4 regions of the Cronobacter malonaticus LMG 23826 genome follow, and region 2 is predicted to be linked to each of the others. Evidence: predicted binding sites of a transcription regulator. Region 2 holds the regulator's gene; each other region holds the start of a gene.
The links. Region 2 encodes PurR, which represses purine synthesis genes. Its sites were predicted from a motif close to CANGCAAACGTTTGCNTG; they were not measured.

Region 1 (5,528 bases), 610 kb from region 2:
ATTAACAAGCTGGAGCACGCGGTTCCGATGGCGAAAGCGCTGCTGGCAGGCGGCGTGCGCGTGCTGGAAGTGACCCTGCGCACCCCGTGCGCGCTGGACGCTATCCGCGCTATCGCCAAAGAAGTGCCGGACGCCATCATCGGTGCGGGCACCGTGCTGAACGCGCAGCAGCTTAAAGACGTCACCGAGGCTGGCGCGCAGTTCGCCATCAGCCCGGGCCTCACCGAGCCGCTGCTCAAGGCCGCGACCGAAGGCACTATCCCGCTGATCCCGGGCATCAGCACCGTTTCTGAACTGATGCTGGGTATGGATTACGGCCTGAAAGAGTTCAAATTCTTCCCGGCGGAAGCCAACGGCGGCACCAAAGCGTTGCAGGCTATCGCAGGCCCGTTCTCTCAGGTGCGTTTCTGCCCGACCGGCGGCATCTCTCCTGCCAACTACCGTGACTACCTGGCGCTGAAAAGCGTGCTGTGCATCGGCGGCTCCTGGCTGGTGCCGGCAGATGCGATGGAAGCGGGCGACTGGGATCGCATTACCGAACTTGCCCGCGAAGCGGTGGAAGGCGCGCAGTAACTTTCGCGCGAGATAAAACGTAGCGCGCCGCCTTCACGGGCGGCGCGTTTTTTTAGCCCTTAACGTTTACGGCCGCGGCGGACGCTTTCGCGCGCGCGATGGCGTCATCGACCGTTTCGCCGGTGGCGAGCGCCACGCCGAGGCGGCGCGAACCGTCGATTTCCGGCTTGCCGAACAGCCGCAGTTGCAGCCCAGCGCCCAGCGCCCCGGAAAGTTCGCCAAATTTTACGTCATCGCTTTTCAGCGATGGCAGGATCACCGCCGAGGCGGCCGGCCCGTACTGACGAATACCGCCGACCGGCAGGCCGAGAAACGCGCGTACGTGCAGCGCGAACTCTGAGAGATCCTGAGAGATAAGCGTCACCATCCCGGTATCGTGCGGGCGCGGCGACACTTCACTGAATATCACCTCGTCGCCGCAGACAAACAGCTCTACGCCGAACAGACCGTAACCGCCGAGCGCCTCTACGACCTTCTGCGCAATCTCCTGCGCGCGGGCGAGCGCCACATCACTCATCTGCTGCGGCTGCCAGGATTCGCGGTAATCGCCATCTTCCTGGCGATGACCGATGGGCGCGCAGAAATGCACGCCGTCCACGGCGCTGATGGTCAGTAAGGTAATCTCAAAATCGAACTGCACCACGCCTTCAACGATGACTTTGCCCGCGCCGGCGCGTCCGCCCTGCTGCGCGTACTGCCAGGCATCGTCCAGCATCTCTTCGCTGCGAATAAAGCTCTGGCCCTTGCCGGAGGAACTCATGACCGGTTTGACGATGCATGGCAAGCCGATTTCCGCCACCGCCTCGCGAAATTCCGCCTCGTTTTCGGCGAAGCGATAGGCGGAGGTCGGCAGTCCAAGCTCTTCAGCGGCGAGGCGGCGAATGCCTTCACGGTTCATGGTAAGACGCGCGGCGCGGGCGGTGGGCACCACGCGCTGACCCTGTTGTTCAAGCTCTACCAGCGCGTCGGTCGCGATGGCTTCAATCTCCGGTACGATGAAATCCGGCATCTCCTGCGCCACCAGTTTTTTCAGCGCCGCGCCGTCGAGCATAGTGATAACGTGGCTGCGGTGCGCCACCTGCATGGCGGGCGCATCGGCGTAGCGATCGACGGCGATCACCTCAATGCCCAGGCGCTGGCATTCGATCGCCACTTCTTTTCCGAGTTCTCCTGAGCCAAGCAGCATCACGCGGGTTGCTGACGGGCGTAGTGCGGTTCCTAACATAGCCATAGCGGTATTCCTGCTGTGTGAAATTCTGGCGGCAGTATATACGAAAACGTTTGCCTTGCGCATTGCGCGCGGGTTGCATTTCGGTTCTTACAGGTTTATACTGTATATAAATACAGTAACGGGAGTTGCAACATGGCGGTAGAAATCAAATACGTCGTAATCCGTGAGGGTGTGGAAAAAATGTCATTTGCCAGTAAGAAGGAAGCCGACGCCTGGGACAAAATGCTGGATTTAGCCGAAGCCCTGGAAGGCTGGCTGGGCCAGGCGCCTGTCGGTTTCGCGGAAGGTCAGGTCGAGCAGCTGGCGCTGTGGATGGCGGAGCAGAAAGACAACCTCAGCACTATCGTGCGTACCGGTCGTCTGCCGCAGGAAACCAGCGAGCACACCGGGAGTGCGGCAGAGTCTTCCACTGAAGAATCAGCTGAAAGCGAAGAGGGCGCTGTCGCGCTGCACAGCGCGCGTAAACGCACCAAAGCCGCCTGATAGCCTTCTCCCTGTGCCGCTGGCGGGTTTACCTCTCCAGCGGCGCGGTTTTCAGTTACGGCGCGCTTGTGCGCCTGATGGGATGCTCTGTATTCACTAAACGCAGAACCGGGCGTTGCGTGCGTACAGCGGGCTGTTATCGCTGACTGCTGCCCATGACTTAACGCTTTTCACCCCGCCTCTGACCCTCCTTCGCCTAATCCCTTCCTTTTGTATGGTTCGCTTGCGCTTCGCTGTTTTTGTACCAGGCTTTTTTCATCACCCGTCTTCGGAGAAGTACGATGAAAAAAACAGCAGGAGCCCTGATTTCTTTTCTGTTACTCACCGCGGCAAGCGCCGCGCACGCTGACGATCCGCGTAAGGTGCATTTCCCAAAATGCGAAGGGATGACGGCGGAGGGGATCGCCGCGAGCGTGAAGCGCGACTATCTGCAAAACCGCATTGTGAAGTGGGCCGACGACCAGAAAACGTTAGGGCAGGCCGATCCGGTTGCCTGGATCAACAGCAAAGAGATCGTCGGCAAAGACGATAAATGGACAGTGCCGCTGACCGTGCGCGGTAAAAACACGGACATTCACTATAAAGTGATGGTTGACTGTGCGGCAGGCGAAGCGCATTACCAGCGCTGATCCTCTGCGGCCCTGTTTGGGGCCGCGTCTTTTCCCTTCCTTGCGGTTCCCCGACACATCTTGACGTCCGCTCGCTTACGCTTGGGTTATCACTCATCAGCGCAGAGGACAATAATGAGCAACTGGTTAACACAGCTTCAGTCGATGCTGGGACAAAGCGGCGGTGCGTCGTCCGGTAAGTCCGGCATTCAGGACGCGTTGCGCTCCAAAGGGTTAAGCAGCCTGATTACGCCAGGCGCGCTCGGCGGTCTCGCTGGCTTACTGGTGGCCAGCAAATCGTCGCGCAAGCTGCTGGCGAAATATGGCGGCGGCGCATTGCTGGTGGGCGGCGGGGCCGTGGCGGGTACGGTACTGTGGAACAAGTACAAAGATAAAATCCGCGCGGCGCACCAGGACGAGCCGCAGTACGGCCAGCAGCAGACGCCGCTTGATCGCCGCGCCGAGCGTCTCGTGCTGGCGCTGGTCTTCGCCGCCAAAAGCGACGGGCATATTGATGACAGCGAGCGCGCGGCCATTGAGCGCCAGCTGCGCGAAGCGGGCATTGAAGAGCAGGGGCGGATACTGGTGGAGCAGGCGATCACTCAGCCGCTCGACCCGATGCGTCTTGCCGCCGACGTGAAAAACGAAGAGGAAGCGCTGGAGCTTTACTTCCTGAGCTGTGCCGCGATTGATATCGATCACTTTATGGAGCGCAGCTATCTGCAGGCGCTTGGCGACGCCCTGAAAATCCCGCAGGAGGTGCGTGACGAGATTGAGCGCGACATCCAGCAGGAGAAAAAAGCGCTGCCGGGATAAGCAGATAATGTCATAAACACGCATGTTTCGCTTGCAACGCGCGCGGGTTTTGCCACCCTTACAGGGTGTTAAACAAAAAGAACAGCGACATGCCACCGAAAGCGAAACAGATCCCCTACGCCATCACACAGCATGGCGACACCCGCATCGACAACTATTACTGGCTGCGGGACGACACGCGATCGCAGTCGGACGTACTGGATTACTTACGCCAGGAGAACGACTACGGGCGGCGCGTGATGTCCACGCAAAGCGCGCTGGAAGAGCGGCTGCTCTCTGAAATGGTCAGCCGTATTCCGCCGCGCGACGTCTCGGCACCCTACGTGAAGAACGGCTATCGTTACCGGCAAATTTACGAGACCGGCTGCGAATACGCGATTTATCAGCGCCAGTCGGTTGTCCTGAGCGAGTGGGAAGAGTGGGAAGTCCTGCTGGATGGCAATAAACGCGCCGCCCGTAGCGAATTCTACACGCTCGGCGGGATGGATATCGCGCCGGATAACACCGTGATGGCGGTGGCGGAAGATTTTCTGTCACGCCGCCAGTACGGGCTGCGCTTTCGCAATCTGGAAACCGGGCAGTGGTACCCGGAAGTACTGGAAAATGTCTCGGCGAGTTTCGTCTGGGCCAACGATTCCCGCACGCTCTATTACGTGCGTAAACACCCGGTGACGCTGCTGCCGTACCAGATCTGGCGGCACACGCTCGACACCGCCGCCGATCAGGATGAGCTGGTCTATGAAGAAAAAGACGAGACGTTTTACGTCAGCCTCTACAAAACCACCTCGCAGAATTTCATTCTGATTTTCCTCGGCAGCGCCACCACCACGGAAGTGCTGCTGGTGAACGCCGATCTCCCGGACGCGCCGCCGCTAAGCTTCCTGCCGCGCCGTAAAGATCATGAATACAGCGTCGATCACTTCCAGCATATGTTTTACATCCGCTCCAACCGCGCCGGGAAAAACTTCGGGCTGTACCGCAGCCGCGTGCGCGATGAAGCGCGCTGGGAAGAGATAATCCCGGCGCGCGAGCATGTGATGCTGGAGGGTTTTACGCTCTTTGCCGACTGGCTGGTGGTGGAAGAGCGCCAGCGCGGCCTCACCAGCCTGCGGCAAATCAACCGCAAAACGCATGAATCAATAGGCATCGCTTTTGACGATCCGGCGTATGTCACCTGGGTTGCTTATAACCCGGAGCCGGAAACCTGCAAGCTGCGTTACGGCTACTCGTCAATGACGATGCCGGACACGCTTTTCGAACTGAACATGGAAACCGGCGAGCGTCGTGTGCTTAAGCAAACGGAAGTGGCGGGGTTTGACGCGGCCAACTACCGGAGCGAACACCTCTGGATCACCGCGCGCGACGGCGTTGAAGTGCCGGTGTCGCTCGTTTATCACAAAGACCATTTCCGCGAAGGCAAAAACCCGTTGCTGGTGTACGGCTACGGCTCTTACGGCACCTGTATCGACGCCGATTTCAGCGCCAGCCGGTTGAGCCTGCTGGATCGCGGCTTCGTCTACGCCATCGCCCATGTGCGCGGCGGCGGCGAGCTCGGCCAGCAGTGGTATGAAGAAGGCAAATTCCTGAAGAAGAAAAATACCTTCAACGATTATCTCGACGTGTGCGACGCGCTGCTGGCGCAGGGCTATGGCGATCCGACATACCTGTTCGGCATGGGCGGCAGCGCGGGCGGTATGCTGATGGGCACGGCGATTAACGAGCGTCCGAAACTCTTCCGCGGCGTGATTGCGCAGGTGCCGTTTGTCGATGTCGTCACTACGATGCTCGACGAATCCATTCCGCTCACCACCGGTGAA
Region 2 (5,528 bases):
TGTACAGCAGAATCGGGTTTTCAGCGATCTGGCGTTGAATTTTTTCAAGCGTAGTGCTCATTGTCTTACTTCCTCAAGCGTCATTACGGCGTTAGCTTTACATTGTAGCGGCTCCGGAGCGTCCCGAAAATGCATAATCTTGCGCTTAAGCCCGGTGCCGTGCCGTGGTGAAAGAGAAGCAAATAATAACACTTTTCTGTAAGCTGCCGATATTCTCCTCTGAGAAGGCGCGCTAAAATGCGCGTCGGCGCAGCGGCAACTGGCGAAAAAGAGTGCGCCGGTTAACGAAACTACGCTCACAAGACGATTTGCTGCTTAACTTTGGACATTTTTTTAGATTAGAATCAGCAAGCTCTTAAAATTCATCCGTTGGCATGATTGCCGGCTTTATGCAGGGGAATGCTCAGTGGCGCGCAAAACAAAAATTGCTCTCACGCTCTGTGCTTTATTAATGACTTCATCACTGGCTTTTGCACCGTTCGCGCAGGCGTCGGAGCAGACGCGCGCCTCGAAGGTGCAAAAAGCGCACGCCAGCACGGTGAAAAAGAAAACCAGCACAAAAACCGCCAAGAAAAGTAACAACGCAACGAAAACCAAAACGGCGAAAACCGCCAGCGAGAAGCGAAGCACCACCGCAAAACGCACCAGTAAAACCACCTCTTCCGTTAGTAAAACCGCTTCCCGCCGCGCTTCCACCACTTCACCAAAACAGGCCAGCAGCCGCCTGAGCGCGCAGACCTGTACCAAAACGCGTAAAAACCGCAAAACCAAATGCGTCAACGGGCCACTCACAATTGCCGATGCCCACAAAGCGCGCGTGAAGAAAGCCCAGACCACCGCCATGAACAAGCTGATGAACCAGATAGGCAAGCCGTACCACTGGGGCGGCACGTCGCCGCGCACCGGTTTTGATTGCAGCGGCCTCGTCTGGTACGCCTATAAAGATCTGGTGAAGTTCCGCATTCCGCGCACCGCCAACGAAATGTATCACCTGCGCGACGCCGCGCCGGTTAACCGTGGCGAGCTGGAAAGCGGCGATCTGGTGTTCTTCCGCACTCAGGGCCGTGGCACTGCCGATCACGTGGGCGTCTATGTCGGCAACGGCAAATTTATTCAGTCACCGCGCAGCGGTCAGGAAATCCAGATAACGTCTTTGAGTGAAGATTACTGGCAACGTCACTATGTCGGCGCGCGCCGGGTAATGACGCCGCGCACCATTCGCTAATCCGCTTATCCTCATAACAAAACGGAGAAGGTCGCCCTTCTCCGTTTTCTTTTTTACGGCGCTTACGTTATTCAGCGCTGCACGCCATTTGCGCCTCGCGACGGCTGGAGATCAGCACCAGCAACAGGCCGAGTGCGGCAATCAGCGCGCCCATCACCGGCACCACGCTATAACCGAAGCCCGCATGGATGACAGCGCCACCCGCCGCAGCACCAAGTGCGTTACCGAGGTTAAACGCCCCGATATTCACCGATGACGAGAGACCCGGCGCTTCGCTGGCGACACGCATCACGCGCATCTGCAGCGGCGGCACCACCGCGAAGGTTGCCGCTCCCCATACCACCATACTCACCGCCGCGCCGATTTCCGTTTTTGCAAGCCACGGAATAGCCGCCATAATGACGATAAGCAGCATCAGGAAGCCTTTCAGCGTACCACTCACCGAGCGGTCCGCCAGGCGGCCGCCCAGATAGTTGCCGATGGAAAACCCGACGCCAATCAGCACCAGCATGGCGGTGACGAACGCCGCGCTGGCGTCAGTGATGTGGTGCAACACCGGCGCGATATAGGTATAGAGCGTAAACATCGCGCCCGCGCCGAGCACGGTTGTCAGCAGCGCGCTCACCACCTGCGGGCGCATCAGCACCGCGAGTTCGCTTTTCACATCCGGGCGCTCGCCGCTGCCGCCTTTCGGCAGTGAGAACCAAAGGCTCGCCATCGCCACAAGGCCAAGTCCGGCCGTCGCCAGAAACGACATTCGCCAGCCGATGGTTTCACCAAGCCAGGTTGCCGCCGGCACGCCACCGATATTGGCGATGGTCAGGCCCATAAACATCGTCGCGACGGCGCTCGCCTGTTTATGCTTCGGCACGACGCTTGCCGCCACCACCGAGCCGAGGCCGAAGAACGCCCCGTGGTTAAGACTGGTGAGAATACGCGAGGCCATCAGCGTCATGTAATCCGGCGCCAGTGCCGAGAGCACGTTGCCGAGCGTAAAAATCGCCATCAGAAAAATCAGCGCGCTACGCCGTGCTCGGTGCGACAGCAAAAGCGTCATCAGCGGCGCGCCCACCATCACGCCGACCGCGTAGGCGCTTATCAGCATACCGGCGGCCGGAATCGAGACGTTGACGCCATTCGCTATTACCGGCAATAAGCCCATCGGAGAAAACTCGGTCGTGCCAATGCCAAAAGCACCAATAGCCAGTGCCAGTAACGGGAAATTGACTTTCATTCATCGCTCCAGAAATTGTACAACAGCGCCGGAATACCCGACGTTACAGCAGGATGCAGAAAAGGATGGCAGTTTCAGTCAGAAAAGATAAGTGACAAAAACAGCAAAATATTATTGCGTGGGTGTTAAAGAACACGCAAAAGTTGTTATTAGCGAATGATAAGGGAATAACGAGAAAAAGAAAGGAAACGGCGAGCGGGCAGCGCTTAAGCGCAAGAGAAGTATAAGAAAGCGGGAGAACCGATACGCGCTCCCGCCTGACGCTTAATGCAGGATGGCGGTAAAAGCGCCCGCCACAATAAGACCCAGCACAACAATGGTGGTGACCAGCGAAAATTTCAGATCGGTACTCATGGTATTCTCCTTAAAGACCCCATAAAAATCAGGTAGTGGGCATTTTTGCATAAACAATCCGAAAAATCCTGCGACATTTAACCAGATATGCGTTTTCCCTCTTCCCCTTTCGATAAAGATAAGCCAAAATTCGTCGCTACTTTATTCGGTACCGGCCATCGACCCCTCCTCACGATAAATGTCGCGTTTCCCGGCATGCCGCACTCTCCTCGCGGCAGTCAGGGGTGTATACAGGCAAACGATTAACCCGTGATTTTACACGGCTCAGCCAGGGGTCTGGAGTGATTATTAATGGCAACAATTAAAGACGTCGCGAAGCGAGCCAACGTTTCCACAACAACAGTCTCACATGTAATTAACAAAACCCGTTTTGTGGCGGAAGAGACGCGCAACGCGGTTTGGGCGGCTATTAAAGAATTACACTATTCGCCAAGCGCCGTGGCGCGCAGCCTGAAGGTGAACCACACCAAATCTATCGGGCTGCTGGCGACCAGTAGCGAAGCGCCCTATTTCGCCGAAATCATCGAAGCGGTTGAGAACAGCTGCTTCGCCAAAGGCTATACGCTAATTTTGGGCAACGCGCATAACAATCTGGAAAAGCAGCGCGCGTATCTGTCGATGATGGCGCAAAAGCGCGTCGACGGCCTGCTGGTGATGTGTTCGGAATACCCGCAGCCACTGCTCGCCACGCTTGAAGAGTATCGTCATATCCCGATGGTGGTGATGGACTGGGGCGAAGCGAAAGCCGATTTCACCGACTCGGTTATTGATAACGCGTTCCAGGGTGGTTATCTCGCCGGGCGTTATCTTATCGAACGCGGCCATCGCGATATCGGTGTGATCCCGGGGCAGCTTGAGCGCAACACCGGCGTCGGGCGCTTCTCCGGCTTTATGAAAGCGCTGGAAGAAGCGGCTATCAAAGTACCGGAAAACTGGATCGTGCAGGGCGATTTCGAGCCGGAATCTGGTTACCGCGCGATGCAGCAGATCCTCTCGCAGCCGCAGCGTCCCACCGCTATCTTCTGCGGCGGCGATATTATGGCGATGGGCGCTATCTGCGCCGCCGATGAGATGGGCCTGCGCGTGCCGCAGGATATTTCCATCATCGGCTACGACAACGTACGCAACGCGCGTTTCTTTAGCCCGGCGCTGACGACTATCCATCAGCCCAAAGAGACGCTCGGCCAGACCGCGTTCAATATGCTGCTCGACCGCATCGTGAACAAACGCGAAGAGTCGCAGACCATTGAAGTGCACCCGCGCCTGATCGAACGCCGCTCGGTGGCGGATGGCCCGTTCCGCGACTATCGCCGTTAATCCTTCCGGGAGCCGTATTACTGCGGCTCCCGCAGCCACTCCTTGTTCAGCGTTTCACTGTCCCCCAGATAATCGAGCAGCCAGCGCAGCGCGGGCGAGGCGTCGCTTTGCCGCCACGTCAGGCAGCAGGCGGCATCCGGAAACGGGTTTTCGAGCGTTAGCGCGCGCCACTCTCCGCTGTCGAGCCACGGCTTCGCAAAGTGCGTCGGCACCATGCCGATACACAACCCTTCGCTCAGCGCATCGGCGGCGCAGTACCAGTCCGGCACCACCACGCGCCGCTGGTTATCCAGCAGCCAGGTGATACGCTTGGGCAGCGATCGCGACGTATCTTCCAGCACCAGTGAGGGGTAATCGCGTAGCCTGTCGTCGCTGAGCGCGCCCGCGTGCTGCGCCAGCGGATGATGGTGCGCCACCACGCAGCGCCAGCTCAGCATGCCCATATCGCGAAACGCGAAGCGCCCGCCAACCGGAATCGCCTGTGTGGCCCCGATGGCAAGTTCCACGCGCCCGTCCGCCAGCGCGTCCCAGACGCCGTTAAACACCTCCTGCGACACCTGCAACTCCACATCAGAGAAGTGCCGGTAGAAATCGAGCACCAGCCGCCGGACGCGTTCCGGGCGCACGATATTGTCCACCGCGATGGAGAGCTGCCCGCGCCAGCCGTTGGCAATCTGCTGGCACTGCTGTCTGGTGATCATCATTTTTTTGATGACAGAACGCCCCTCGCGCAAAAACCAGGCCCCGGCGGGTGTCAGAACCACATCACGATGGCGGCGCTCGAAGAGCGACACCGCAAGCCACTCCTCAAGCTGGCGCACCGTATAGCTGACGGCAGAAGGCACGCGGTGCAGTTCTGCCGCTGCCGCGGTGAAACTGCCGGTGCGCGCCACGGCGTCCACCACTTCGAGGGAATATTCAGACCACATTTTTTGCCTGCAAATTTTTTGAATGGAACCGGCAAATATTAGCGTTTCACAAGCGGGATTGCACTCCGTACACTCCTGGCTCTTTCGCGTAATAAGAAGTGAGTTAATGTGATGCGACCTGATAAAGGATTTCTTTGCTGGCTGGCCGGGCTGAGCGTGCTCGGTTTTCTGGCGACCGACATGTACCTGCCCGCATTCGCCGCTATCGAGGCGGATCTGCACACAGTGCCTTCGGCTATCAGCGCCTCGCTGAGCCTGTTCCTGGCCGGATTCGCCCTGGCGCAACTCGTCTGGGGCCCGCTCTCTGACCGTTTTGGCCGTCGTCCGGTTTTGCTGGCGGGGCTGGGAATTTTCGCACTTGGCTGCCTTGGCACCGTCTGGGTAGAGAGCGCGGGCGCGCTGCTGGCCCTGCGCTTTATTCAGGCCGTGGGCGTTTGTTCCGCTGCGGTAAGCTGGCAGGCGCTGGTAA
Region 3 (5,528 bases), 1.1 Mb from region 2:
TATGGGCGGCTCCATGGGTTCCGTCGTGGGCGCGCGTTTCGTACGTGCGGTTGAGCAGGCGCTGGAAGACAACTGCCCGCTTATCTGCTTCTCCGCCTCCGGCGGCGCGCGTATGCAGGAAGCGCTGATGTCGCTGATGCAGATGGCGAAAACCTCCGCGGCACTTGCAAAAATGCAGGAGCGTGGACTGCCGTATATCTCCGTGCTGACCGACCCGACCATGGGCGGCGTTTCCGCGAGCTTCGCGATGCTTGGCGATCTCAACATCGCCGAGCCGAAAGCGCTGATCGGCTTCGCCGGCCCGCGCGTTATCGAGCAGACCGTACGTGAAAAACTCCCGGCTGGCTTCCAGCGCAGTGAGTTCCTCATCGAAAAAGGCGCTATCGATATGATCGTGCGTCGCCCGGAGCTGCGCCTCAAACTTGCCAGCATTCTGGCGAAGCTGATGAACCTCCCGGCGCCAAGCCCGGACGCGCCGCGTGAAGCGGTGGTGGTGCCGCCGGTACCGGACCAGGATCACGAGGCCTGATAGTCATGAAGGGCAGGGCCATAAGGCGCTGCCCTTCTTGTTTATGAACCGTAACCAGGATACGGGCATCATGGAAAAGCAACACCTTCCCCAAGCCACGTCGCCTCTGGCCACGTGGCTTTCTTATCTGGAAAACCTGCACGGTAAGACCATCGACATGGGCCTTGAGCGCGTCTCGCGCGTGGCGGCATTGCTTGATGTAGTAAAACCCGCGCCGTTTGTCTTCACCGTCGCGGGCACTAACGGCAAAGGCACCACCTGCCGCACGCTCGAAGCGGTGCTGATGGCGGCAGGCTATCGCGTGGGCGTCTACAGTTCGCCGCACCTGGTGCGCTACACCGAGCGCGTGCGCGTGCAGGGCGAAGAGCTTGCGGAAAGCCAACACACCGCCGCGTTTGCGGAGATTGAAGCCGTGCGTGGTGAAACGTCCCTCACGTACTTTGAATACGGCACGCTGTCCGCATTGTGGCTCTTTAAGCAGGCGCAGCTGGATGTCGTTATTCTCGAAGTCGGGCTCGGCGGGCGACTGGACGCCACCAACCTGGTGGATTGCGATGTGGCGGTCATCACCAGTATCGCGCTCGATCACACCGACTGGCTGGGGCCGGATCGTGAAAGCATCGGGCGCGAGAAAGCCGGTATTTTCCGTGCGGGCAAACCGGCGGTGGTGGGCGAGCCCGATATGCCGCACACCATCGCGCAGGTGGCGCAGGAGAAGGGCGCGCGGCTGCTTTGTGTGAACGACGCCTGGCGCTATGAGGCGGAACGCGACGGCTGGCGCTTTAGTGACGGCGATGGCGAACTGACTCATCTTCCGCTGCCGCAGGTGCCGCAGCCTAACGCGGCGACGGCGCTCGCCGCGCTTCGCGTAAGCGGCCTTGCGATCAGCGAGCAGGCTTACCGCGACGGCATCGCGCGCGCCACGCTGCCGGGGCGTTTCCAGATTGTGAGCGAGGCCCCGCGCATCATTCTGGATGTGGCCCATAATCCGCACGCGGCGGGCTATCTGGCGCAGCGGCTCGCGCAGTCGCCATCCGCCGGGCGCGTGCTGGCGGTTATCGGTATGCTGCATGATAAAGATATCGCCGGAACGCTCGCCTGTCTGGAGAGGGTCGTGGATAGCTGGTATTGTGCCCCTCTGGACGGGCCGCGCGGCGCCCGCGCCGAAGAGCTTGCGGAACATCTGCAGGCCAGCGCTGTCTTTGATAGCGTGGCGCAGGCCTGGCACGCGGCGCTGGCCGATGCGCAGCCTGCTGATACGGTGCTGGTATGCGGGTCGTTTCATACCGTCGCAGCGGTAATGGAAGAGATGGACGCGGGGAGACGAGGTGGCGAGTAAGTTTCAGAACCGATTAGTCGGCACAATTGTGCTGGTGGCGCTGGGGGTTATCGTGCTGCCAGGGCTGCTGGACGGCCAGAAAAAACATTATCAGGATGAGTTCGCGGCGATCCCGCTGGTGCCGAAGCCTGGCGATCGCGACGAGCCGGATATGCTGCCGGCCGCGACGCAGGCGCTGCCGTCTCAGCCGCCGGAAGGCGCGGCGGAAGAGGTTCGGGCGGGTAACGCGGCGGCGACGTCGATAGACACCACGCGGCTGCCTGCCGATACCGGCGCGGATCTGGATGAAGTGCCGGTGACGCCTGCGAAGCCGAAAGCGACAGAGCCTGCGAAAACACGGACTGCCGATAAGCCCCAGAGCAAGCCGCAGCGCGATAAAACCGATGAGCAGCTGGCGATGGTGAGCGAGGCCGAAGCGCCCGCGCCTGTGAAAAACACGCCGCCGGAGAAACCGCAAACGCCGCCTGCGGGCAAAGCGTATGTCGTGCAGCTCGGCGCGCTGAAAAATGCCGATAAAGTCAACGAAATCGTCGGCAAACTACGCTCGGCGGGTTACCGGGCGTATACGTCGCCATCCACGCCGGTGCAGGGGAAAATCACCCGCATTCTGGTAGGGCCGGAGGCGTCGAAGGATAAGTTAAAATCGTCGCTGGGCGAGCTGAACAGCCTGTCGGGGCTGAACGGCGTGATAATGAATTACAGCGTGAATTAAGCGGTCTGGCGTCTTTTTAAAGGCGCACCGAGAAACCGCATCGCGCCACAGACGGCCCGCATACGGCGCTTTTTTGCTGCCTGCGGGCGTAACGGACGGATGGCGTTGAAGATTTTTTCAACGCCATTTTTTATTAACGCGTGGAAAGGAAATCCCTACGCAAACGTTTTCTTTTTCTGTTAGAATGCGCCCCGAACCGGATGTCAGGGCGTTTTATCGTGGGACACATTCATGGTCTGGATAGATTACGCCATCATTGCAGTAGTGGGTTTCTCGTGCCTGGTCAGCCTCATCCGCGGGTTCGTGAGAGAGGCGCTGTCGCTGGTCACCTGGGGCTGTGCTTTCTTTGTCGCCAGTCATTACTACACTTACCTGGCAGTCTGGTTCACCGGCTTTGAAGACGAACTGGTACGTAATGGGATAGCTATCGCGGTGCTGTTTATCGCGACGCTTATCGTCGGTGCGATAGTCAACTATGTGATTGGCGCGCTGGTGGAGAAAACCGGCCTGTCGGGTACAGACAGGGTGTTGGGGATCTGTTTCGGCGCCTTGCGGGGCGTGCTGATTGTCGCCGCCATTCTGTTCTTTCTTGATACCTTCACGGGCCTGTCCAAAAGCGAGGACTGGCAAAAGTCGCAGCTCATCCCGCAGTTCAGTTTCATCATCAGATGGTTCTTTGACTATCTGCAAAGCTCGTCAAGTTTCCTGCCCCGGTAATCGTGCCGGGGGCGGTCTTTGAATTGAGGAAAAGACAACATGTGCGGTATTGTCGGGATCGCCGGTGTTATGCCGGTCAACCAGTCGATTTATGACGCGTTAACGGTGCTTCAGCACCGCGGGCAGGATGCCGCAGGCATCATCACCATCGATGCGAATAATTGCTTCCGTCTGCGTAAAGCGAACGGCCTGGTGAATGATGTATTCGAAGCCCGCCACATGCAGCGTCTGCAGGGCAATATGGGTATCGGTCATGTGCGCTACCCGACGGCAGGCAGCTCCAGCGCCTCCGAAGCCCAGCCGTTCTATGTGAACTCGCCCTACGGTATTACGCTTGCCCACAACGGCAACCTGACGAACGCCCATGAACTGCGCAAAATGCTCTTTGAAGAGAAGCGCCGTCATATCAACACCACCTCAGATTCTGAAATCCTGCTCAATATTTTCGCCAGCGAGCTGGATAACTTCCGTCACTACCCGCTGGAAGCGGACAACATTTTCGCGGCCATCGCGGCGATGAACCGCCTGATCCGCGGCGCTTACGCGTGCGTAGCGATGATCATCGGCCACGGCATGGTGGCGTTCCGCGACCCTAACGGTATTCGCCCGCTGGTGCTTGGCAAACGCGACGCCGGTAACGGCCGCGCCGAGTACATGGTGGCGTCCGAGAGCGTGGCGCTCGATACGCTGGGCTTTGAGTTCCTGCGCGACGTAGCGCCTGGCGAAGCGGTGTACATCAGCGAGAAAGGCCAGCTCTTTACGCGCCAGTGCGCCGACAATCCGGTCAGCAACCCGTGCCTGTTTGAGTATGTTTACTTCGCGCGCCCGGACTCCTTTATCGACAAGATTTCCGTCTACAGCGCTCGCGTGGAAATGGGCAAAAAGCTCGGCGAGAAAATCGCCCGCGAATGGGAAGATCTGGATATCGACGTGGTGATCCCGATTCCGGAAACCTCCTGCGATATCGCCCTTGAAATCGCACGCATTCTTAACAAACCCTATCGTCAGGGCTTTGTGAAAAACCGCTACGTCGGACGTACCTTTATCATGCCGGGGCAACACCTGCGCCGTAAGTCGGTGCGCCGCAAACTGAACGCTAACCGCGCCGAGTTCCGCGATAAAAACGTGCTGCTGGTGGATGACTCCATCGTGCGCGGCACCACCTCTGAGCAGATTATCGAGATGGCCCGCGAGGCGGGCGCGAAGAAGGTCTATCTGGCCTCTGCCGCGCCGGAAATTCGCTTCCCGAACGTCTACGGTATCGACATGCCGAGCGCCAACGAGCTCATCGCTCACGGTCGCGAAGTGGACGAAATCCGCCAGATAATCGGCGCAGACGGCCTGATTTTCCAGGATCTCGACGATCTTATCGAAGCCGTGCGTGCCGAGAACCCGGATATTCAGCAGTTCGAATGCTCGGTCTTTAATGGCGTTTACGTCACCAAAGATGTCGATCACCAGTACCTGGAATACCTCGAATCCCTGCGTAACGATGACGCCAAAGCGGTCATGCGCCAGAACGAAGTCGAAAACTTAGAGATGCATAACGAAGGTTAATCTTCCTGCCTGCCGTCGCCCCTTGCGCAATGCGAGGGGCGAAATCCCCGTTTGCATCTCGTCGCGTCTTGCGGCAAAGTCTCGCTCAGTGCTCCTTTTCCTGATAACTCCATGAAAAAAATCATTGTCGGCATCTCTGGCGCCAGCGGCGCGATTTACGGCATTCGCCTGTTGCAGACGCTACACGCGGTGCCGGATGTGGAAACGCATCTCATCATGAGCCAGGCGGCGCGCCAGACGCTGTCGCTTGAAACCGACATGAGCGTGCGCGACGTTCAGGCGCTGGCTGATGTAAACCACGACGCGCGCGATATCGCCGCCAGCGTTTCTTCCGGCTCGTTTAAAACCGACGGGATGATTATCCTGCCGTGTTCGATTAAAACGCTCTCCGGCATCGTGAACAGCTATACCGACGGGCTGCTGACCCGCGCGGCGGATGTGGTGTTAAAAGAGCGTCGCAGGCTGGTGTTGTGCGTACGGGAAACGCCGCTGCATCTCGGCCATTTACGTCTGATGACGCAGGCTGCGGAACTCGGCGCGATTATCATGCCGCCGATGCCCGCGTTTTATCATCGCCCGCAGACGCTGGATGATGTGATTAACCAGACGGTAAACCGCGCGCTCGATCAGCTTGATATCACGCTTCCCGCCGACCTTTTCACCCGCTGGCCAGG
Region 4 (5,528 bases), 850 kb from region 2:
TACATTACGTCCACATCTTTGACATCCTGTTCCGCCAGGAACTGGTATTCAACATCGGCGATGTCATTGTGGGACAACTGCCAGGAGTAAAGCGCCTGGACGGCACACTCACGGGCGCGGCGACGAGCAGCAGGTTTCACGGAATTCCCCTTACAAAAAAATCAGGCCTGGATAGCCTTCAGGACATTAATCATTTCAAGCGCGGTCAGCGCCGCTTCGGCGCCCTTGTTCCCGGCTTTTGTGCCAGCGCGTTCGATGGCTTGTTCAATACTTTCAGTGGTGAGTACGCCAAAAGCTACCGGAATTTCGCTGTGCTGCGCCACGTGGGCCAGACCGTTGCTGGCGCCGCCGGCAACATATTCGAAATGCGCGGTGCCGCCGCGAATCACCGTACCGAGCGCAATCACCGCGTCATATTTTGCGGTTTTCGCCAGTGCCTGAGCCGCCAGCGGCAGCTCGTAAGCGCCCGGCACCCACACGACGGTGATATTTTCATCTTTTACCTGACCAATGCGTTTCAGGGCGTCGATAGCGCCTTCCAGCAGACTGTCGTTGATGAAGTTGTTGAAACGCGCAATGGCGATGGCGACGCGAGCGTCCGGGGCAGCAACGGTAGCTTCAATAATGTTCATACTCTTACCTTAGGGTTATGTAGCCCCCGCAGGGGGGCGGATTTTATCATACTCTTTCGCGCACTGCTTACGTTTTACGTCCCGCCGTCAGGCGAGCGTCAGGCGCAGGCGCAAATCGGGGCCTACCTGAACGGCGTCGCGAAATTCCAGACGCGGCGCGTCGGCGAGCCGCTCAAGACCTGGCAAGGCGAACAGCCCGCGGGCCTCGCTGCCGAGCAGTTTCGGCGCCATATAAACAATCAGCTCATCTACCAGCCCCGCCTGAAGCAGCGCGCCGGCGAGCTGCGGGCCCGCTTCAACCCACAGGCTGTTCACCTGGCGTTTGCCGAGCTGCATCATAAGCAACACCAGATCGAGCTTGCCGTTATGCACGGGCGTCGGCAGTTGTTCGACACCCTCTGGCCAGACGGTGTCGTCCGGGCAGGCGCGGGCAAGCCACGTCTCGCCGGGCTGATTGACAATCTTGTGCGCGGGCGTCACCTGATTCTGGCGGTCGAGCACGATCCGCAGCGGCTGGCGCAGGTTTTCACGTGGATAAACCGCCTGCGTCTCTTCGCCGAGCTCATCCCAGCGCACGGTCATTGACGGATCGTCGGCCAGCACCGTGGCGCTGGTAGTGAGGATAGCATGGCTTTCGGCGCGCAGACGCTGCACGTCGCGACGCGCCTGCGGCGAGGTTATCCACTGGCTTTCGCCGCTCGCCATCGCCGTGCGGCCGTCAAGCGACGCGCCGAGCTTGAGCTGAATAAACGGAAAACCGGTGCGCATACGCTTGAGAAAGCCTTTATTAAGCGCTTCGGCCTCGCTCATCATCAGGCCATGACTGACCTCAATGCCCGCCTGCTGAAGACGGTACAGGCCCCGGCCCGCCACCTGCGGGTTCGGGTCCTGCATTGCCGCGACAACGCGCGCGACGCCCGCGTTAATCAGCGCATCGCAGCACGGCGGCGTGCGTCCGTGGTGGCTACAGGGTTCAAGCGTGACATACGCGGTAGCACCGCGCGCCTTGTCGCCCGCCATGCGCAGCGCATGCACTTCGGCATGCGGCTCGCCGGCGCGCAGATGAAAGCCTTCGCCGACGATTACGCCATCTTTAACAATCACGCAGCCCACGCGCGGATTCGGATGCGTGGTAAAACGTCCCTGGCCCGCGAGCTTAAGCGCGCGCGCCATGTAAAATTCGTCAGACATCGGTTAATCCTGTAAGCGGGCGATCTCTTCGCCGAATTCGCGGATATCTTCAAAGCTGCGGTAGACCGAGGCAAAACGGATATAGGCGACTTTATCGAGCTTTTTAAGCTGCTCCATCACCAGATTGCCGATAAGTTTGCTCGGCACCTCGCGCTCGCCGGTCGCGCGCAGATGGGATTTGATATGGTTGATGGCCATCTCCACGTCATCGGAGCTGACCGGGCGTTTTTCCAGCGCTTTTTGCATGCCGCTGCGCAGTTTGTCTTCATTAAAAGGCTCGCGCACGTCGTTGCTTTTCACCACGCGCGGCATGACCAGTTCCGCGACTTCAAAGGTCGTGAAACGTTCATTACACACCAGGCACTGGCGGCGGCGGCGCACCGAGGAGCCCTCTCCCACCAGGCGGGAATCGATCACTTTAGTGTCAACGGCGAAACAGAACGGGCAATGCATAGCGCTTCCTGACTGAAAAAGTTAACTGAACAACAGTTTACCCTGAACTGGCGGGACTACAAAGACGCAACCTTTTTGAGACAAAGGCGCTATGCCGGATGCCCCGTTACGCTCTACCATAAAAAGACCGCCACTCTTTCAGGAAAAGCGAACAATGACAACACGTTATCTGAAATGGTCTATCGTCGCCAGCGCACTGGCCTTAAGCGCCTGCGCCCCGCAGAGCGAAGTACGCCAGATGCACCAGAATGTCAGCACGCTCAATCAGGAGATGACGAAGCTCAAGCAGGAGACTGTCAAAATCACGCAGCAGAACGCGCTGAATGTGAAATCGAAAAGCGGCGTCTACCTGCTGCCGTGCTCTAACACGCCCGCTCGCTTAAGCAGCCAGCTCGGTATGCTGAAAATGTCGCTGCGCAACGTCACGGCGGGCGCGAACGGCACACAGGCGACGCTGTTTATCCAGAGCGAATCCAGTGAGGCGCTGCCCGCCTTTACCGGCACCGTCGAATGGGGCCAGTTACAGGGCACCACCGAAAATTACCGGGAAGTGAACGTGCAGAACCAGCCGTTCAGCGCACCTGCCAGCACGCTGGCGCCGAGTGATGTTTCCATTCCCCTGACGCTGACCGGCATCACGCCAGAACAGCTGGGCTTTATCCGCGTGCATGATATCCAGCCGCTTATCGCCGGTGACGCCGTCGTCGCGCCCTGAGTGCCTCAGCATCTGTGGCGCGGAGTTTGTTACATTCGCGCCGCTCGCTTTTCTTGCTTTTCTCGCGCCGTAAATTCCTCATCTATTCCCTGCCGCTTCGCAAAAATGGTGTAACAGGAGTTGGCTTAGTTCCCTTATGCCGCTAGAATCCGCGTTCCGATGTACGCAAACGCGAACGCAATCGATTACGTACATGACAAGAATGTGAAACGCCACATATTTTTGTGAGGCTGGATACTTATAATAGGCAGCACAATTTATGCGGCGGCGGTTTAACCGCGTTGCGCGAAAGCATTACTCCACCCAGAAATGGGGATTTCCTGAAAACAGTGGCTCTATTATGAAAAAAATTGTTTTAGCTGCCGGTGCAGCCCTGGCGCTCTCCACCTCTTTTACTGCCGGCGCGGCAGAAACCAGCAATAGTGAGTTTGTTTCCGACTGGTGGCACCAGAGCGTAAACGTGGTGGGCAGCTACCACACACGCTTCGGACCGACCATCCGCAACGATACCTATCTGGAATATGAAGCGTTCGCCAAAAAAGACTGGTTTGATTTCTACGGCTACGCGGACGCCCCGGTCTTCTTCGGTGGTAACTCCGATGCTAAAGGGATCTGGAACCACGGTTCCCCGCTGTTTGTGGAAATCGAACCGCGTTTCTCTATCGATAAGCTGACCGGCACCAGCCTGGCGTTCGGCCCGTTCAAAGAGTGGTATTTCGCGAATAACTATATCTACGATATGGGCCGCAACGCTTCTGGCCGTCAGAGCACCTGGTATATGGGTCTTGGTACCGATATCGACACCGGCCTGCCGATGAGCCTCTCCCTGAACGTTTATGCCAAATACCAGTGGCAGAACTACGGTGCAGAAAACCAGAACGAGTGGGACGGCTACCGCTTTAAAGTGAAATACTTCGTGCCGATCACCCAGCTGTGGGGCGGCAACCTGAGCTATATCGGTTTTACCAACTTTGACTGGGGTTCAGACCTCGGTGATAAAGGCGGTTATGCGCTCAATGGCGTGAAAGCCCGCACTAACGATTCCATCGCCTCCAGCCATATTCTGGCGCTGAATTACGATCACTGGCACTACTCCGTGGTCGCGCGTTACTGGCACAACGGCGGTCAGTGGAACGATGATGCGCAATTAGCCTTCACTAACTACAACACCCGCACTACGGGCTGGGGTGGTTACCTGGTGGTAGGTTACAACTTCTAAGCCTTACCCCGCTGAACCTGTGAAAAAGCCAGCGTCTGCTGGCTTTTTTTATGGGCGTTGATTATCACGCCCTGCTGTTAGCCGCCACAGATATACGTTCATCGCCTTTTCTTTTTTCTCACCTATTCATATCAAGGCGAAAAAAAACCGCAGGCCTGACCCTGCGGTTTTATTAACGTAAAACGCTGCTGCGCGATTACGGCAGAAGAGACGGTTGATCCGCGCCCTCTTTTTCCACCTTCTGCTGCAACAGGTGTTCACGCTTCATGCCAAGCTTCAGCGCCAGAGCGGAAGCGACATAAATGGACGACGCCGTACCGATAGAGACACCGATAAGCATGGTCAGCGAGAAGCCCTGCAGCATCGCGCCGCCGAACAGATAAAGCATCAGGATCACGACAAGCGTTGTACCGGATGTGATTAACGTCCTTTGCAGCGTCTGGGTCAGCGACACGTTAAAGATTTCGTAAGGCGTTCCGCGACGGATCTTGCGGAAGTTCTCACGAATACGGTCAGAAACCACGATGCTGTCGTTGAGCGAGTAACCAATAACCGACATCAGCGAGGCGATGATGGTCAGGTCAATCTCAATCTGGAACAGCGACAGCACGCCCATGGTGATAATGACGTCGTGCGCCAGCGCGATAACCACACCGGCCGCCAGACGCCACTCAAAGCGGAACCCGACGTAAACCAGAATGGAGAGCAGCGCGACCAGCAACGCCATCGCGCCCGCCTGGGCGAGGTCAGCGCCTACGCTCGGGCCGACAAACTCGATACGTTTTACCGCCGCGTTCTGGCCGGTGGCCTGGTTAATGACGTTCACCACTTTGGTGCCAAGTGCCTGACCGCCGGTTTCACCCTGGGCAGGCGGCATACGGACCATGATGTCGCGGCTGCTGCCGAAGTTCTGCAGCAGCGGCTCTTCAAAGCCCGCTTTTACCAGCGACTCGCGCATTACATCCAGATCCGCCGGTTTTTCCAGGCCAATCTCGATAACCGTACCGCCGGTAAAATCGAGACCCCAGTTAAACCCGCGTACGCCCATCACCACGATAGAGGCGACAAGCAGCAGGCCGGAAATGGCGAAGGCCCAGTAGTCCCAGCGCATAAAGTCATAGACTTTGCGGCCGTGGTTCAATTGTTCAACAGTATATTCCTGTGCCACAACGCACTCCTCAGATAGACAGCTTGTTGATGCGTTTGCCGCCGTACAACAGGTTCACAATGGCACGGGTACCGACAATAGCGGTGAACATGGAGGTCGCCACGCCGATACCGGTCGTGATAGCAAACCCTTTAATCGCGCCGGTTCCCA

Region 1: a site for PurR is predicted at 1,844-1,861, ahead of purT (formate-dependent phosphoribosylglycinamide formyltransferase). Genes of this name have one in related genera too.
Region 3: a site for PurR is predicted at 2,737-2,754, ahead of cvpA (colicin V production protein). Genes of this name have one in related genera too.
Region 4: a site for PurR is predicted at 3,166-3,183, ahead of AFK66_RS14425 (nucleoside-specific channel-forming protein Tsx). Genes of this name have one in related genera too.

The regions. Positions count from the first base shown of each region.
Region 1 covers NZ_CP013940.1:1,606,115-1,611,642, forward strand. The annotation lists gene AFK66_RS07565 (bifunctional 4-hydroxy-2-oxoglutarate aldolase/2-dehydro-3-deoxy-phosphogluconate aldolase) at 1-573, shown strand, start outside; gene purT (formate-dependent phosphoribosylglycinamide formyltransferase) at 626-1,804, opposite strand; gene AFK66_RS07575 (YebG family protein) at 1,937-2,287, shown strand; gene yebF (protein YebF) at 2,569-2,916, shown strand; gene AFK66_RS07585 (tellurite resistance TerB family protein) at 3,031-3,711, shown strand; gene ptrB (oligopeptidase B) at 3,801-5,528, shown strand, end outside.
Region 2 covers NZ_CP013940.1:2,213,304-2,218,831, forward strand. The annotation lists gene grxD (monothiol glutaredoxin 4) at 1-61, opposite strand, end outside; gene AFK66_RS10495 (C40 family peptidase) at 407-1,225, shown strand; gene AFK66_RS10500 (MFS transporter) at 1,293-2,459, opposite strand; gene cydH (cytochrome bd-I oxidase subunit CydH) at 2,724-2,813, opposite strand; gene purR (HTH-type transcriptional repressor PurR) at 3,105-4,130, shown strand; gene punR (DNA-binding transcriptional activator PunR) at 4,148-5,059, opposite strand; gene punC (purine nucleoside transporter PunC) at 5,171-5,528, shown strand, end outside.
Region 3 covers NZ_CP013940.1:1,160,350-1,165,877, forward strand. The annotation lists gene accD (acetyl-CoA carboxylase, carboxyltransferase subunit beta) at 1-529, shown strand, start outside; gene folC (bifunctional tetrahydrofolate synthase/dihydrofolate synthase) at 600-1,868, shown strand; gene dedD (cell division protein DedD) at 1,858-2,580, shown strand; gene cvpA (colicin V production protein) at 2,812-3,297, shown strand; gene purF (amidophosphoribosyltransferase) at 3,337-4,854, shown strand; gene AFK66_RS05470 (UbiX family flavin prenyltransferase) at 4,966-5,528, shown strand, end outside.
Region 4 covers NZ_CP013940.1:3,059,989-3,065,516, forward strand. The annotation lists gene nusB (transcription antitermination factor NusB) at 1-140, opposite strand, end outside; gene ribH (6,7-dimethyl-8-ribityllumazine synthase) at 162-632, opposite strand; gene ribD (bifunctional diaminohydroxyphosphoribosylaminopyrimidine deaminase/5-amino-6-(5-phosphoribosylamino)uracil reductase RibD) at 720-1,823, opposite strand; gene nrdR (transcriptional regulator NrdR) at 1,827-2,276, opposite strand; gene AFK66_RS14420 (SadB/YajI family lipoprotein) at 2,431-2,991, shown strand; gene AFK66_RS14425 (nucleoside-specific channel-forming protein Tsx) at 3,332-4,210, shown strand; gene secF (protein translocase subunit SecF) at 4,407-5,378, opposite strand; gene secD (protein translocase subunit SecD) at 5,389-5,528, opposite strand, start outside.